Regions from separate parts of the Stenotrophomonas sp. YJH_SMC_130 genome, predicted to be linked through region 1. Evidence: predicted binding sites of a transcription regulator. Region 1 holds the regulator's gene; the other holds the start of a gene.
What was found. The regulator HrcA, encoded in region 1, represses chaperone genes, less so after heat shock. The targets are predictions, from matches to a motif close to TTNGCACTCNNNNNNNNNGAGTGCNAA.
Positions count from the first base shown of each region.

Region 2: AC5P5V_RS07070 (co-chaperone GroES) is a predicted target of HrcA. The motif match lies at 4,083-4,109, and genes of this name have one in related genera.

Region 1 is NZ_JCAFSH010000015.1:59,284-66,011, forward strand. It holds gene AC5P5V_RS14995 (SGNH/GDSL hydrolase family protein) at 1-97, opposite strand, end outside; gene AC5P5V_RS15000 (LysR family transcriptional regulator) at 195-1,112, shown strand; gene recN (DNA repair protein RecN) at 1,235-2,896, opposite strand; gene hrcA (heat-inducible transcriptional repressor HrcA) at 3,012-4,076, shown strand; gene grpE (nucleotide exchange factor GrpE) at 4,140-4,655, shown strand; gene dnaK (molecular chaperone DnaK) at 4,837-6,728, shown strand, end outside.
Region 2 is NZ_JCAFSH010000003.1:149,305-156,032, forward strand. It holds gene AC5P5V_RS07055 (serine hydrolase domain-containing protein) at 37-1,197, shown strand; gene AC5P5V_RS07060 (DUF6445 family protein) at 1,269-1,880, opposite strand; gene groL (chaperonin GroEL) at 2,018-3,667, opposite strand; gene AC5P5V_RS07070 (co-chaperone GroES) at 3,749-4,036, opposite strand; gene AC5P5V_RS07075 (endonuclease) at 4,348-6,138, shown strand; gene cutA (divalent-cation tolerance protein CutA) at 6,207-6,545, shown strand; gene AC5P5V_RS07085 (protein-disulfide reductase DsbD family protein) at 6,542-6,728, shown strand, end outside.

The DNA of each region.
Region 1 (6,728 bases):
CCTGCCAGCTGGCGACCCAGTGCGGGGCGGATGCGGCACTGGCGGCGCCGGACACGGCGAGCAGGGCGGTGGCGGTGAGCTGGCTCAAGCGGTTCATCGGGCAGTCCCGAGTGGAGGGACCGCCATGGTGATTCCGTGCTTATCTGTGAACTAGACTGCGCATGGACAATCATCTGTGAACTGGATTCATTGCCATGGCGCGACCTGACATCAACCGATCCGGCGAACTGGAAGTGTTCGTGCGCGTGATCGAGACCGGTGGCTTCTCCGCCGCCGCCCGAACGCTGGACATGACCCCGTCGGCGGTGAGCAAGCTGGTGGCGCGGCTGGAGCAACGGTTGGGCACGCGCCTGCTGCAACGCTCCACCCGCCAGCTGCAGCTGACCCCGGAAGGCTGCGCGTTCTACGAGCGTGGCCTGCGCGTGCTGGCCGACCTGGAGGAGGCCGAGCGTTGTGCCAGCGCCCATGCCGAGCCGCGCGGGCGGCTGCGGGTCAACTCCAACGTGCCGTTTGGCCGCCATTTCCTGTTGCCGCTGCTGCCGGCGTTCCTTGAGCGTAACCCGCAGGTGGGCGTGGACCTGACCCTCAACGACGAGGTGATCGACCTGCTGGAGCAGCGCACCGACGTGGCAGTGCGGGCCGGGCCGCTGAAGAGCTCCAGTCTGGTGGCGCGACGGCTGGGCGCGACGCGGATGATGATCGTGGCTGCACCGGCCTACGCGCAGCGGCACGGGCTGCCACGCACTGCCGAGGAGCTGCAGTCGCACAACCGGCTGGACATCGGCCACGCGCGTGCGATGCAGGGGTGGCCGTTGCTGCAGGAGGGGCGCGAGCGGATGCTGCTGCCCAGTGGCAATGCCCGCGCCAGCAACGGCGATGCGCTGCGCCAGCTGGTGCTGGGCGGGCTGGGCATGGCGCGGCTGGCGGCATTCCAGGTGCAGGAGGACATTGCTGCCGGGCGCTTGCTGCCGGTGCTGGAAGAGGCCAATCCCGGCGACCTGGAAGAGGTGCACGCGGTGTTCCTGGGGCAGGGCGGTTACCTGCCGCTGCGGGTGCGCGCGTTCCTCGATTTCCTGGTGGAGAACGTCGACCTGACGCAGCCACGGGGGTAATGCCGGCCGCTGGGGTGAGCTGTGCCACGCTGGTGCGCGGAAGCCGAGCATGGGCTCGGCGCTACACGTCGGTTCGTTCGGGAAATCCTGTAGAGCCGAGCCCGCGCTCGGCTCCGCCGGCCTCAGGCCTGCAGCAGCTTGCGGGCGGCGGCGCGCGCTTCCTTGCTCACTTCCACACCGCCGAGCATGCGCGCCAGCTCTTCCTCGCGCGCCTTGTTGTCCAGCTTTTCCACTGCGCTCTGGGTCATGCCTTCCACCGGGGCCTTGCTGACCCGGTAATGGGCATGGCCCTTGGAAGCGACCTGCGGCAGGTGGGTCACGCACAGTACCTGGCGCTTCTCGCCGAGCGCGCGCAGCTTCTGGCCGACGATGTCAGCCACCGCGCCGCCGATGCCGGAGTCGACCTCGTCAAACACCATGGTTGGCACTGCATCCAGGTCCAGCGCGGCCACTTCAATGGCCAGCGAGATGCGTGACAGTTCACCGCCCGAGGCCACCTTGCGCAGGGCGCGCGGCGGCTGGCCGGCGTTGGCCGCCACCAGGAACTCGACGCGCTCGGCACCCTGCGGGTCGGGCTTGCCGCTGTCCTGTGGCTCCAGTTCGATCAGGAACTGGCCGCCGCCCATGCCGAGCTCGGCGATGATGCCGGTGGTGGTGGCCGACAGTTCGGCAGCGGCGCTGCGGCGGCTGGCGGTCAGCACTTCAGCCCGCACGCGCCAGGCGGCGGCGGCCTTGTCGATCTCGCCGGCCAGGCGCTGCAGGCGCTCGTCGGCGCCACGCAGCTGCTCCACTTCGGCATGCATGCGCTCGCGCTGCGCGCCCAGTTCGTCCATCGGCACGCGGTGCTTGCGGGCCAGGTCGTGCAGGCGGCCGAGGCGGCGCTCGTTCTCCTCGAACTGTTCCGGGTCGGCGTCGAGATCGTCATGCACGCGGTCCAGCAGCGACAGGGCCTCGTGCAACTGGATCGAGGCGTTCTCGATCAGGCCGTCCACCTCGCCCAGCCGCGGGTCGTGTTCGATCAGGCGCGACAGCTCGTGGCGCACCTGCTGCAGCAGGTCCAGCGCGGAGCTGCCGTCATCGCCGTTGAGCTGGTTGCTGGCGGCCTGGCAGGCGCTCAGCAGGGCGCTGGCATGCGCCTGGCGGCGGTGGCTGGCGCCCAGTGCGGCAATCGATTCCGGTTCCAGGTCCTCGCGGTCCAGTTCGCGCAGCTGGTGCTCGAGGAAGCCGATCCGGTCACTGACGTCGCCCTGTTGTGACAGCGCCAGCGATTCATCGACCAGTGCCTGCCAGGCGGCGGCGGCGCGGCGCACCTGGCGGCGTTCTTCCTCGTTGCCGGCGTAGGCATCCAACAGGGCCAGCTGCGACGGGCGCGCCAGCAGCGCCTGCTGTTCATGCTGGCCGTGGATCTCCACCAGCAGCGAGGCCAGGTCGCCCAGCTGTGCCAGCGTCACCGGGCGGCCATTGATCCAGGCCCGCGAGCCGCCGTCGGCGCGGATCACGCGGCGCAGCTGGCATTGGTCCTCGTCGTCCAGCTCGTTGTCGGCCAGCCACTGGCGCGCAGCCTGAAGCTGGTCCAGCACGAACTCGGCGGAAAGCTCGGCGCGGGCGGCGCCATGGCGGACCACGCCGCTGTCGGCGCGCAGGCCGGACAGGAAGCCCAGCGCGTCGACCATCAGCGACTTGCCGGCGCCGGTCTCGCCTGAAACCACGGTCATGCCTGGCCCGAACTCCAGTTCGGTGGCGCGGACGACGGCGAAATCCTTGATCGAAAGATGTCTGAGCATGGGTAAGGGGGTGTCAGCAGCCGCGCAACGCTAGCACGCGGGCGCGGGAGGTCCAATGACTTGCCAAGGCGATGCGCCGCCATTATCTAGTGTCCGTGTCTCACAGGTTGATTCCATGCACGGTTCTCCCGACCAGCTTGCCCCGCGTGCGCGCCACCTGCTGCGCACGCTGATCGCGCGATACATCCAGGACGGCGAGCCGGTCGGCTCGCAGACGCTGGCGCGCGTGGCCGGCCTGGAGGTCAGCCCGGCCACCATCCGCAACATCCTGGGCGACCTGGAGGATCTGGGCCTGCTGGCCTCGCCACATACCTCGGCCGGCCGCGTCCCGACCGCGCATGGCTATCGGGTGTTCGTCGACAGCCTGCTGCAGATGCAGCCGCCGGGCGAGGGCGAGCTGGCCCGGTTGCGCCAGGAGCTGGCCGGCGGCGGCAGTACCCAGGCCCTGCTCGGCAGCGCCTCGGAGCTGCTGTCGGCGATGAGCCACTTCGTCGGCGTGGTCAGCGCACCGCGGCGCGAGCAGTTCGCCTTCCGCCAGATCGATTTCGTGGCGCTGGACGGGCGCCGGGTGCTGGCGATCCTGGTATTTGCCGACAACGAGGTGCAGAACCGGGTGATCGAGACCCGGCAGGAGTTTGCGCCGGGCCAGCTGGAGCAGGTCGCCAACTACCTCAATGCGCATTTCGCCGGCCTGCCGATGGCCGAGATCCGTACCCGCCTGCTGCTGGAGCTGCGCGACGCCCGGTCCGAACTGGAGCAGTTGCTGGCCCACAGCATCGAACTGGCCGAGCAGGCCCTGCAGCCGGCGGCCGACGACATGCTGGTGGCCGGGCAGACCCGCTTGATGGGCGTGCAGGACCTGTCCGACCTGGAGCGCCTGCGCGAACTGTTCGAGCTGTTCTCCAGCAAGCGCGAGATCCTGCAGCTGCTGGAGCGGACCATCCAGGCGCCGGGGGTGCGCATCTTCATCGGCGAAGAGACCGGAATGATGCCGCTGCAGGGCGTCTCGCTGGTCACCGCCCCGTATACCGCCAATGGCCAGGTGCTGGGCGTGCTGGGCGTGATCGGTCCCAAGCGGATGGCCTACGACCGGGTGATCCCGCTGGTCCAGGCCACCGCCGATGTGCTTGGCGCGGCCTTTTCGCCGGCCGGACGCACGCCGGGAACATCCGACGCTTGAAACGCAGCATCCCGCCCACACTAGGGTGGGTGGAGGCGGAGAGTGACCGCCAGGGACCCAGACATGAACCACGAACATCCAGATATCGAATCCCAGCAGAGTGCCGCCGATGCGGCTGCCACCGCCGGCGTCAACGACGAAGTCGAGCGTCTGCGCGCCGAAGTCGAGCAGGTCAAGGCCGATGCGCTGCGTGAGCGCGCCGACCTGGAAAACCAGCGCAAGCGCGTTGCCCGTGACATCGAGCAGGCCCGCAAGTTCGCCAACGAGAAGCTGCTGGGTGAGCTGTTGCCGGTGTTCGACAGCCTGGATGCCGGCCTGAAGGCCGCCGGCGACGACCCGCACCCGCTGCGCGAAGGCCTGGAGCTGACCTACAAGCAGCTGCTCAAGGTCGCTGCCGACAACGGCCTGGTCCTGCTGGACCCGATCGGCCAGCCGTTCAACCCGGAGCACCACCAGGCCATCAGCCAGGCGCCGACCCCGGGCGCTGCCCCGGGCAGCGTGGTGACCGTGTTCCAGAAGGGCTACCTGCTCAACGAGCGCCTGCTGCGGCCGGCGCTGGTGGTGGTGGCCGCCGACTGACCCTGCCGGGCCGGGCGGCGGGAATGACCTGCGACCCGGCCCGACGCTGAACGCGCCGGGCGACCGGAAACACAGCGTTCGGGAGGTGGCTTGAATGTTCCACGGGCCTCCCCCACATCGTATTCATCCACCGGCCGAACGGCCGGACTGACCCCAACAAGCATCCTCAGGAGTCTCCCCCATGGGCAAGATCATTGGTATCGACCTCGGCACCACCAACTCGTGCGTGGCGATCATGGACGGCGGCAAGGCCCGCGTCATCGAGAATTCGGAAGGCGATCGCACCACCCCGTCGATCGTCGCCTACACCAAGGACGGCGAAGTCCTGGTCGGTGCCTCGGCCAAGCGCCAGGCCGTGACCAACCCGAAGAACACCTTCTACGCGGTGAAGCGCCTGATCGGCCGCAAGTTCACCGACGGTGAGGTGCAGAAGGACATTGCCCACGTCCCGTACAGCATCCTCGCCCATGACAATGGCGATGCCTGGGTCGCCACCAGCGACGGCAAGAAGATGGCCCCGCAGGAAATCTCGGCCAAGGTGCTGGAGAAGATGAAGAAGACCGCCGAGGACTTCCTCGGTGAGAAGGTCACCGAAGCGGTCATCACCGTGCCGGCCTACTTCAACGACAGCCAGCGCCAAGCCACCAAGGACGCCGGCCGCATCGCCGGCCTGGACGTCAAGCGCATCATCAATGAGCCGACCGCGGCTGCACTGGCCTATGGCCTGGACAAGGGCGACAACAAGGATCGCAAGATCGTGGTGTACGACCTGGGCGGCGGTACCTTCGACGTGTCGATCATCGAGATTGCCACGGTCGACGGTGAAAAGCAGTTCGAAGTGTTGGCCACCAACGGCGACACTTTCCTGGGCGGTGAGGACTTTGACAAGCGGGTTATTGACTACCTTGTGGATGAGTTCAATAAGGAGCAGGGCATCGACCTGCGCAAGGATCCGCTGGCCCTGCAGCGCCTGAAGGACGCCGCAGAACGCGCCAAGATCGAGCTGTCCAGCGCCCAGCAGACCGAAGTGAACCTGCCGTACGTCACCGCTGACGCGTCGGGTCCGAAGCACCTGAACATCAAGCTGACCCGTGCCAAGCTGGAAGCCCTGGTGGACGACCTGATCAAGAAGTCGATCGAGCCGTGCCGCGTCGCCCTGAACGATGCTGGCCTGCGCTCGAGCGATATCGACGACGTGATCCTGGTCGGTGGTCAGACCCGCATGCCGAAGGTGCAGCAGGCGGTAACCGAGTTCTTCGGCAAGGAACCGCGCAAGGACGTCAACCCGGACGAAGCCGTGGCACTGGGTGCGGCGATCCAGGGCGGGGTGCTCGCCGGTGACGTCAAGGACGTGCTGTTGCTGGACGTGACTCCGCTCTCGCTGGGCATCGAGACCATGGGCGGCGTGTTCACCAAGATCATCGAGAAGAACACCACCATTCCGGCCAAGGCTTCACAAACCTTCTCGACCGCAGAGGATAATCAGCCGTCCGTAACTGTCCACGTCCTTCAGGGCGAGCGCGAACAGGCCCGCTTCAACAAGTCGCTGGCCAAGTTTGACCTGACCGGCATCGAGCCGGCCCCGCGCGGCCTGCCGCAGGTGGAAGTGTCCTTCGATATCGACGCCAACGGCATCCTGCACGTGTCGGCCAAGGACAAGAAGACCAACAAGGAACAGAAGGTCGAGATCAAGGCCGGTTCGGGCCTGTCCGAGGAAGAGATCGCACGCATGGTCGGCGATGCAGAGAAGCATCGTGACGATGACCTGAAGTTCCAGGAACTGGTTGCTGCCCGAAACCAAGCCGATGCCTTGGTCTATACGGTGCGCAATGCGGTCCGCGAACATGGAAGCAAGGTCGGCGGCGGAGTCATCGGCGAAGTCGAAGCGGCACTGTCCAGCGTCGAGTTGGCGATGAAGGGCGAAGATAGATCCCAGATTGAGTCGAAGACGCAGGCGCTGGAGCGTGCGGCTGCTCCGCTTCTGTCAGCGGCCACATCACAAGAGCAGCCGCAGACAGGGGGCAGTGGTCCTGACCACGGTGCCGGCGGCGGTGATGACGTCGTGGATGCGGA
Region 2 (6,728 bases), on a different contig from region 1:
GTAGCATCGCGCCACGTCCCGCCAGGAGTTCCACGCATGCGCCGTGCTGTCCTGCTGTTGCTGACGCTGCTCCCGCCGGCCGTGCTGGCCGCGCCGCCGCTACCCTCGCCCGCGCGCATCGATGCCGAAGCACAGCGGCTGATGCAGGCGGCGCATGCGCGCGGGATGGCGCTGGCGGTGATCGATGGCGGCAAGGTGGTACACGTGGCCGCCTACGGCGAACGCAACGCCGCAGGCGAGCCACTGCGCACCGATACCGTGATGTACGCCGCCTCGCTGACCAAGATGGCGTTCGGCCACCTGGTCGCACAGCTTGCCCAGGACGCACGGATCGAGCTGGACGCCAGCATCGCCACGGCGCTGGACAAGCCGCTGCCGGACTACCCGCCGGAGCCGAAGAAGTACGCCGACTACAGCGTACTGGCCGATGATGCGCGCTGGCGCCAGCTCACCCCGCGCCTGCTGCTCAACCATTCCAGTGGCTTCGCCAACTTCGGCTTTCTCGAACCCGATGGCCGCCTGAAGTTCCACTTCGATCCGGGCAGTCGTTATGGGTATTCCGGCGAAGGGCTGATCCTGTTGCAGTTCGTGATCGAGCGTGGACGGCTGGGCCAGGACGTGGGTGCATTGATGCAGCGGCAGGTATTCGACCGCTTCGGCATGGTCCGCACCAGCATGATGTGGCGTGAGGATTTCGCCGCCAACCTGGCCGATGGCTGGACAGCGGAAGGCACGGCCGAGCCGCACGATGAACGCAGCCGCGTGCGTGCGGCCGGTTCGATGGATACCACCATCGCCGACATGGCGCGCTTCGCCGCCGGCTATGTCCGCGGCGATGGGCTGTCGCCTGCAATGCGCAGGGAACTGGTGCGGCCGCAGCTGCCGATCACCACCGCCAGCCAGTTCCCCACGCTGCAGCCGGAGCTGCCCGTGGCGCAGCAACGCAAGGATCTGGCCGCGGGCCTGGGCGTGGTGACGTTCCGCGGCCCGCAGGGCGCAGGCTTCTACAAGGGCGGCCACGACGATGCGGTCGGCAACACGCTGGTGTGCATCGAACGGCACAAACGCTGCGTGGTGATTCTGGGCAACGATGTACGGGCGGAAGCTGCGTTCCCGGCACTGGTGGCATTCGTACTGGGCGATACCGGCGTGCCGTGGCAGTGGGAGTATGGCGCGGCGAAGGCATTCGTCGAATGAGGGTGCGATGACGCCTGCATGGCGAACGCGGCTGGGAGAGGAGCATCCACGCCATGCGTGGATGGCACTCCTCAGCGCGCCTGCTCGAAGAACATCAGGTATACCAGCCGGCCATTCTCCGGTCGATCACCGAACGCTGGCCCGGCGGTGTGCCAGAACCAGGGCCGCAGCAGCACCAGCCGGTTGAAGCGCATCGGAATGCGCATGGTCATTTCCCACTGGCTGTCGTCATTGCTGTCGCGCTCGATGATGTCGCGATGCATGTCGCCGCCGTTGGCGTAGCCCAATGCGGCCAGCTCCGCCGCGTCCAGGGCCATGCGCTCGGTGCCGGTACGGCGATGGCGGAAGAACTCGGTGCCGCCCTCGCAGTGCTCCGGTGCACTCAGGTAGAGAATGCCCGACCAGTGCGAGTGGTCGGCGTGCACCTTGGCGCGGCCGGTGTCGCCGGCGAGGGTAAGGCGGAACTTGCCGTGCGACTGCAGCGGGTTGACCGGCCGCAGCGGTTCGTTGACCAGTCGCGAGACCGCACCGGACAGTCCCTCCAACTCCAGCCGCTGCTGTGAATTGCGGCCGGGGAATGCGCCCTCCTGGACGGGATAGTCCAGGCCCAGTGCCGCCTGGCGCAACCCCTGCGCATCGGCGGGAGAAAGGAAGTCGTCAACGACGATGAACGAAGTAGGCATGGTTACCGAGCGTAGCGATGCACTGCGGCGACGGCAACCGGGCAACGAAAAACCCCGCCTTGCGGCGGGGTTCTTCTTTACATCACATCGGGAAGGCGTGCCGACCGAGGCCGGCAACGACCGCCGGAGGCGTGGACTTAGAAGTCCATGCCGCCCATGCCGCCCATGCCACCCATGCCACCAGCGCCGCCCATGGCCGGCTCGTCCTTCTTCGGAGCTTCGGCAACCATGGCTTCGGTGGTGATCATCAGGCCGGCGATCGAGGCCGCGTTCTGCAGGGCCGAACGGGTCACCTTGGTCGGGTCCAGGATGCCGAACTGCAGCATGTCGCCGAACTCGCCGGTGGCCGCGTTGTAGCCGAAGCTGCCGGTGCCTTCCTTGACCTTGTTGATGATGACCGACGGCTCGTCGCCAGCGTTGGCCACGATCTCGCGCAGCGGGGCTTCCATCGCACGCAGGGCGATCTGGATGCCGTGGTTCTGGTCTTCGTTGGCACCCTTCAGGCCGGCCAGCGCGGTGATCGCGCGGACCAGGGCAACGCCGCCGCCCGGGACCACGCCTTCTTCAACGGCTGCACGGGTGGCGTGCAGGGCGTCGTCGACGCGATCCTTCTTTTCCTTCATTTCGATTTCGGTCGAGGCGCCGACCTTGATCACGGCAACGCCGCCGGCCAGCTTGGCCACGCGTTCCTGCAACTTCTCGCGATCGTAATCCGAGGAGGTGTCCTGGATCTGGGTCTTGATCTGCGCCACGCGTGCATCAACGTTGGCCTTGTCGCCGACGCCGTCGATGATGGTGGTGTTCTCCTTGGAGACCTGCACCTTCTTGGCGCGGCCCAGGTCCTTGATGGTGGCCTTTTCCAGCGACAGGCCGACTTCTTCGGAGATCACGGTGCCGCCGGTCAGCACGGCCATGTCTTCCAGCATCGCCTTGCGACGGTCACCGAAGCCCGGGGCCTTGACGGCCACGACCTTGACGATGCCACGGATGGTGTTGACCACCAGGGTCGCCAGCGCTTCGCCTTCGACTTCTTCAGCGACGATCAGCAGCGGCTTGCCGGCCTTGGCGACGCCTTCCAGCACCGGCAGCAGGTCACGGACGTTGGAGATCTTCTTGTCGTGCAGCAGGATGAACGGATCATCCAGGTCAGCGGTCTGCGACTGCTGGTTGTTGATGAAGTACGGCGACAGGTAGCCGCGGTCGAACTGCATGCCCTTGACCACGTCCAGCTCGTTGTCCAGGCCCGAGCCTTCTTCAACGGTGATGACGCCTTCCTTGCCGACTTCCTTCATCGCGTCAGCGATGATCTGGCCGATCGACTCATCCGAGTTGGCCGAGATGGTACCGACCTGGGCGATCGCCTTGTCGTCGGCGGTCGGCTTGGAGATGTTCTTCAGCTCGGCGACGGCAGCCGAAACGGCCTTGTCGATACCGCGCTTGAGGTCCATCGGATTCATGCCGGCGGCAACGGCCTTGGCGCCTTCGCGGATCAGGGCCTGGGCCAGCACGGTGGCGGTGGTGGTGCCGTCGCCGGCATCGTCGTTGGTGCGCGAAGCAACTTCCTTCACCATCTGCGCACCCATGTTCTCGAACTTGTCAGCCAGTTCGATTTCCTTGGCGACGGAGACGCCGTCCTTGGTGATGGTCGGGGCGCCGAAGCTCTTTTCCAGCACGACGTTGCGGCCCTTCGGGCCCAGGGTGGCCTTGACGGCATTGGCGAGAACATTGACGCCGCGCACCATGCGCGAACGGGCGTCTTCACCGAAACGAATATCCTTGGCAGCCATTGCATTTACCTCATTGGTAGCGCCGGACGATGCCCGGCGGCTGGGAGTTTGGGATCAGGTTGAAACAGGTCGCGCCGGGGCTCAGCCGATGACGGCGAGCACGTCGTCTTCGCGCAGGACCTTGTATTCGACGCCTTCGCTCTTGTACGAGCTGCCGGCGTACTGGCCGTAGATGACCTTGTCGCCGACCTTCAGCGACGGCGCGCGCACGTTGCCGTTGTCCAGCGGCTTGCCCGGGCCGACGGCCACGACCTCACCCTTGGTGGACTTTTCCTTGGCCGAGTCGGGGATGACGATGCCACCGGCGGAGATTTCGTCGGCTTCGATCGGCTTGACCACAACGCGGTCGTGCAGCGGCTTGATGCTCATAGGAGACCTCTTAAGTGATTGATTGGTCTAAAAAAGTCCGGCGATGTTAGCACTCACCCCAGGCGAGTGCCAGAACCGCACGTGAAGAAACCCGACAACGTCGGGAGCAGGGCAGAGATGGAGCCCTGCCGCCCCCTTTCAAGGGCGGAATGAAAAAATTTTTTCGCCCGCGCGCCTCGGCCAGGGCGTCGGTCCAGATCAATTTCGGTGACAAGCGTCGCACTGTCAGATATCTGACGTTCATTTACGACAAAGTGTCACTGGATCGGCCTTAGGCTCGGTCAGGCATTCCCAATCACAAGGAGTAGTCGATGCGATTGCTGTCCCCGCTTGCCGCCGCCTGCCTGCTGGCGCTGGCCGCCGCGCCGGTCCAGGCCGAGGTCTTCATCAATGAACTGCACTACGACGACAGCACCGCCGCCGGTGACGTCGGCGAAGCGATCGAGGTCGTAGCCACTGCCGGTGAGGACCTGTCCGGTTACCGCCTGTACCTCTACAACGGCAGCAACCCGTCGGCCGCCACCGTCTACGCCAACAATCCGGTCCCGGCCGGCACCGCCGCCGGCTGCGGCAGCGCCACCATCGCCGTGGTCAACTACCCGACCAACGGCCTCCAGAATGGTCCGAACGACGGCATCGCCCTGGTCGATGCCAGCGGCAAGGTGGTCCAGTTCCTCAGCTACGAGGGCGCCATCACCGCCTCCGGTGGCCCTGCCGCCGGCATGACCAGCCAGAACATCCCGGTGGCCGAAAGCAACAGCACCGCGCCGGGCACCTCGCTGCAGCTGACCGGCAGCGGCAGCCAGTACGCCCACTTCACCTGGGCCGAATCGGCCGGGCAGACGTTCGGCAGCTGCAACAACGGCCAGACCTTCAGCGGCGGTGGCACGCCAGGCCCCAACACGCCGCCGTCAGTGTCCACCACCACCCCGGCGCAGGGCAGCAGCACCTTCCCCGCTGCCGCCGACCTGGAAGTGGTGTTCAGCGAGACGGTGAACCTGGCCAGTGGCGCCTTCGCCCTGAGCTGCGGCACCTCCGGCAGCGTGCCGCTGACCTTCCCGGCCAGCGGCCGCAGCGTGAAGCTGTCCACCAATACCGCGCTGGTGGCCGGTGAAGCCTGCCGCTTCGACATCCGCGCCGCGCGCATCACCGACCTGCAGGGCGCGCATCCGGCCGCCGACAGCCGCATCGCCTTCACCGTGGCCAGCACCGGCGGCAATCCGGACCCAGGCAACCCGGGCGTGCCGGCCGGCTACTACTCCAGGGTCAACACCAGCAGCCCCAGCCAGCTGCGCTGCTCGCTGCACGCCACCATCAAGGGCCATACCGCCTACCCGTACAGCGGCTCGGGCACCAGCACCTGGACCATCCTGGAAATTGCCGACGAGGATCCGAACAACCCGAACCGCATCCTCGATGCCTACCGCAACCGCAGCTACGCCAAGGTCAGTGATCGTGCGGGCACCGGCAGCGGCCTGACCTACAACCGCGAGCACACCTGGCCGAACTCGCTGGGCTTTGCCACCACCACCGGTGACAAGGGCCTGCCCTACGCGCCGTACACCGACACGCACATGCTGTACCTGACCGACGCGCAGTGGAACGCCGACCGTGGCAACAAGCCGTTCGCCAAGTGCGATGCCAGCTGCGGCGAGCGTGCCACCGAAGCCAACAATGGGCAGGGCGGCGGCAGCGGCGGCTACCCGGGCAATTCCAACTGGGTGCGCACGCCGGACGGCAACACCGGCACCTTCGAGGTGTGGGGCAAGCGCAAGGGCGACATGGCGCGTGCGGTGATGTACATGGCGATCCGCTATGAGGGTGGCAAGGATGCGGCCACCGGTCAGTCCGAGCCGGACCTGGAGCTGACCGACGACCGCAGCAAGATCGTCAAGACCAGCAGTTCGCCGGCCTACATGGGCCTGCTGTCGACGCTGATCGACTGGCACCTGTCCGATCCGCCGGATGATGCCGAGCGGGCCCGCAATGACGTGGTCTACAGCTTCCAGGGCAATCGCAACCCGTTCATCGACCACCCCGAGTGGGCGACCCCGGCCCTGTTCACCTCGGCCAAGCCAGCCACCTGCCAGCTGGCCAACTGACCGCGCAACGCAGCGGTCCACTGCCGCCGCCGGGCCCTGACCCGGCGGCGGCCCTATACTCGGCGGTCATGCCGACCGTCGATCCCGTCCTGCTGCTGTTGACCACCTGCCCGGACCGGGCCAGTGCCGAGCGCATTGCGCACGCGCTGGTCGGCGAGCGCCTGGCCGCGTGCGTGACCCGCCTTGATGGCGCGCAGTCCACCTACCGCTGGCAGGGCGAGGTGACCACAGATGCCGAGCTGCAGCTGCTGGTAAAGACCACCGCGAGCCGCGTCGATGACGCAATCGCGCGGATCGTCGAACTGCATCCGTATGAACTCCCGGAATGCATCGCGGTCGAAACCCGGGCCGGCCTGCCGGCGTATCTGGACTGGATCCGGGCACAGACCCGGGAGGACACTGATTGAAGACTCTGTTTGCGCGTGGCGCTGCCTTGTGCGCCCTGTTGTGGCTCTCGCTGCCGGCCTTGGCCCTGGATGAGAAGGACCTGCTGCCGGTGGACCAGGCGTTCGCGCTGACCGCCACGGCCCCCGAACGGGGCCAGGTGCAACTGCAGTTCAAGATCGCACCGGGCTACTACCTGTATCGCC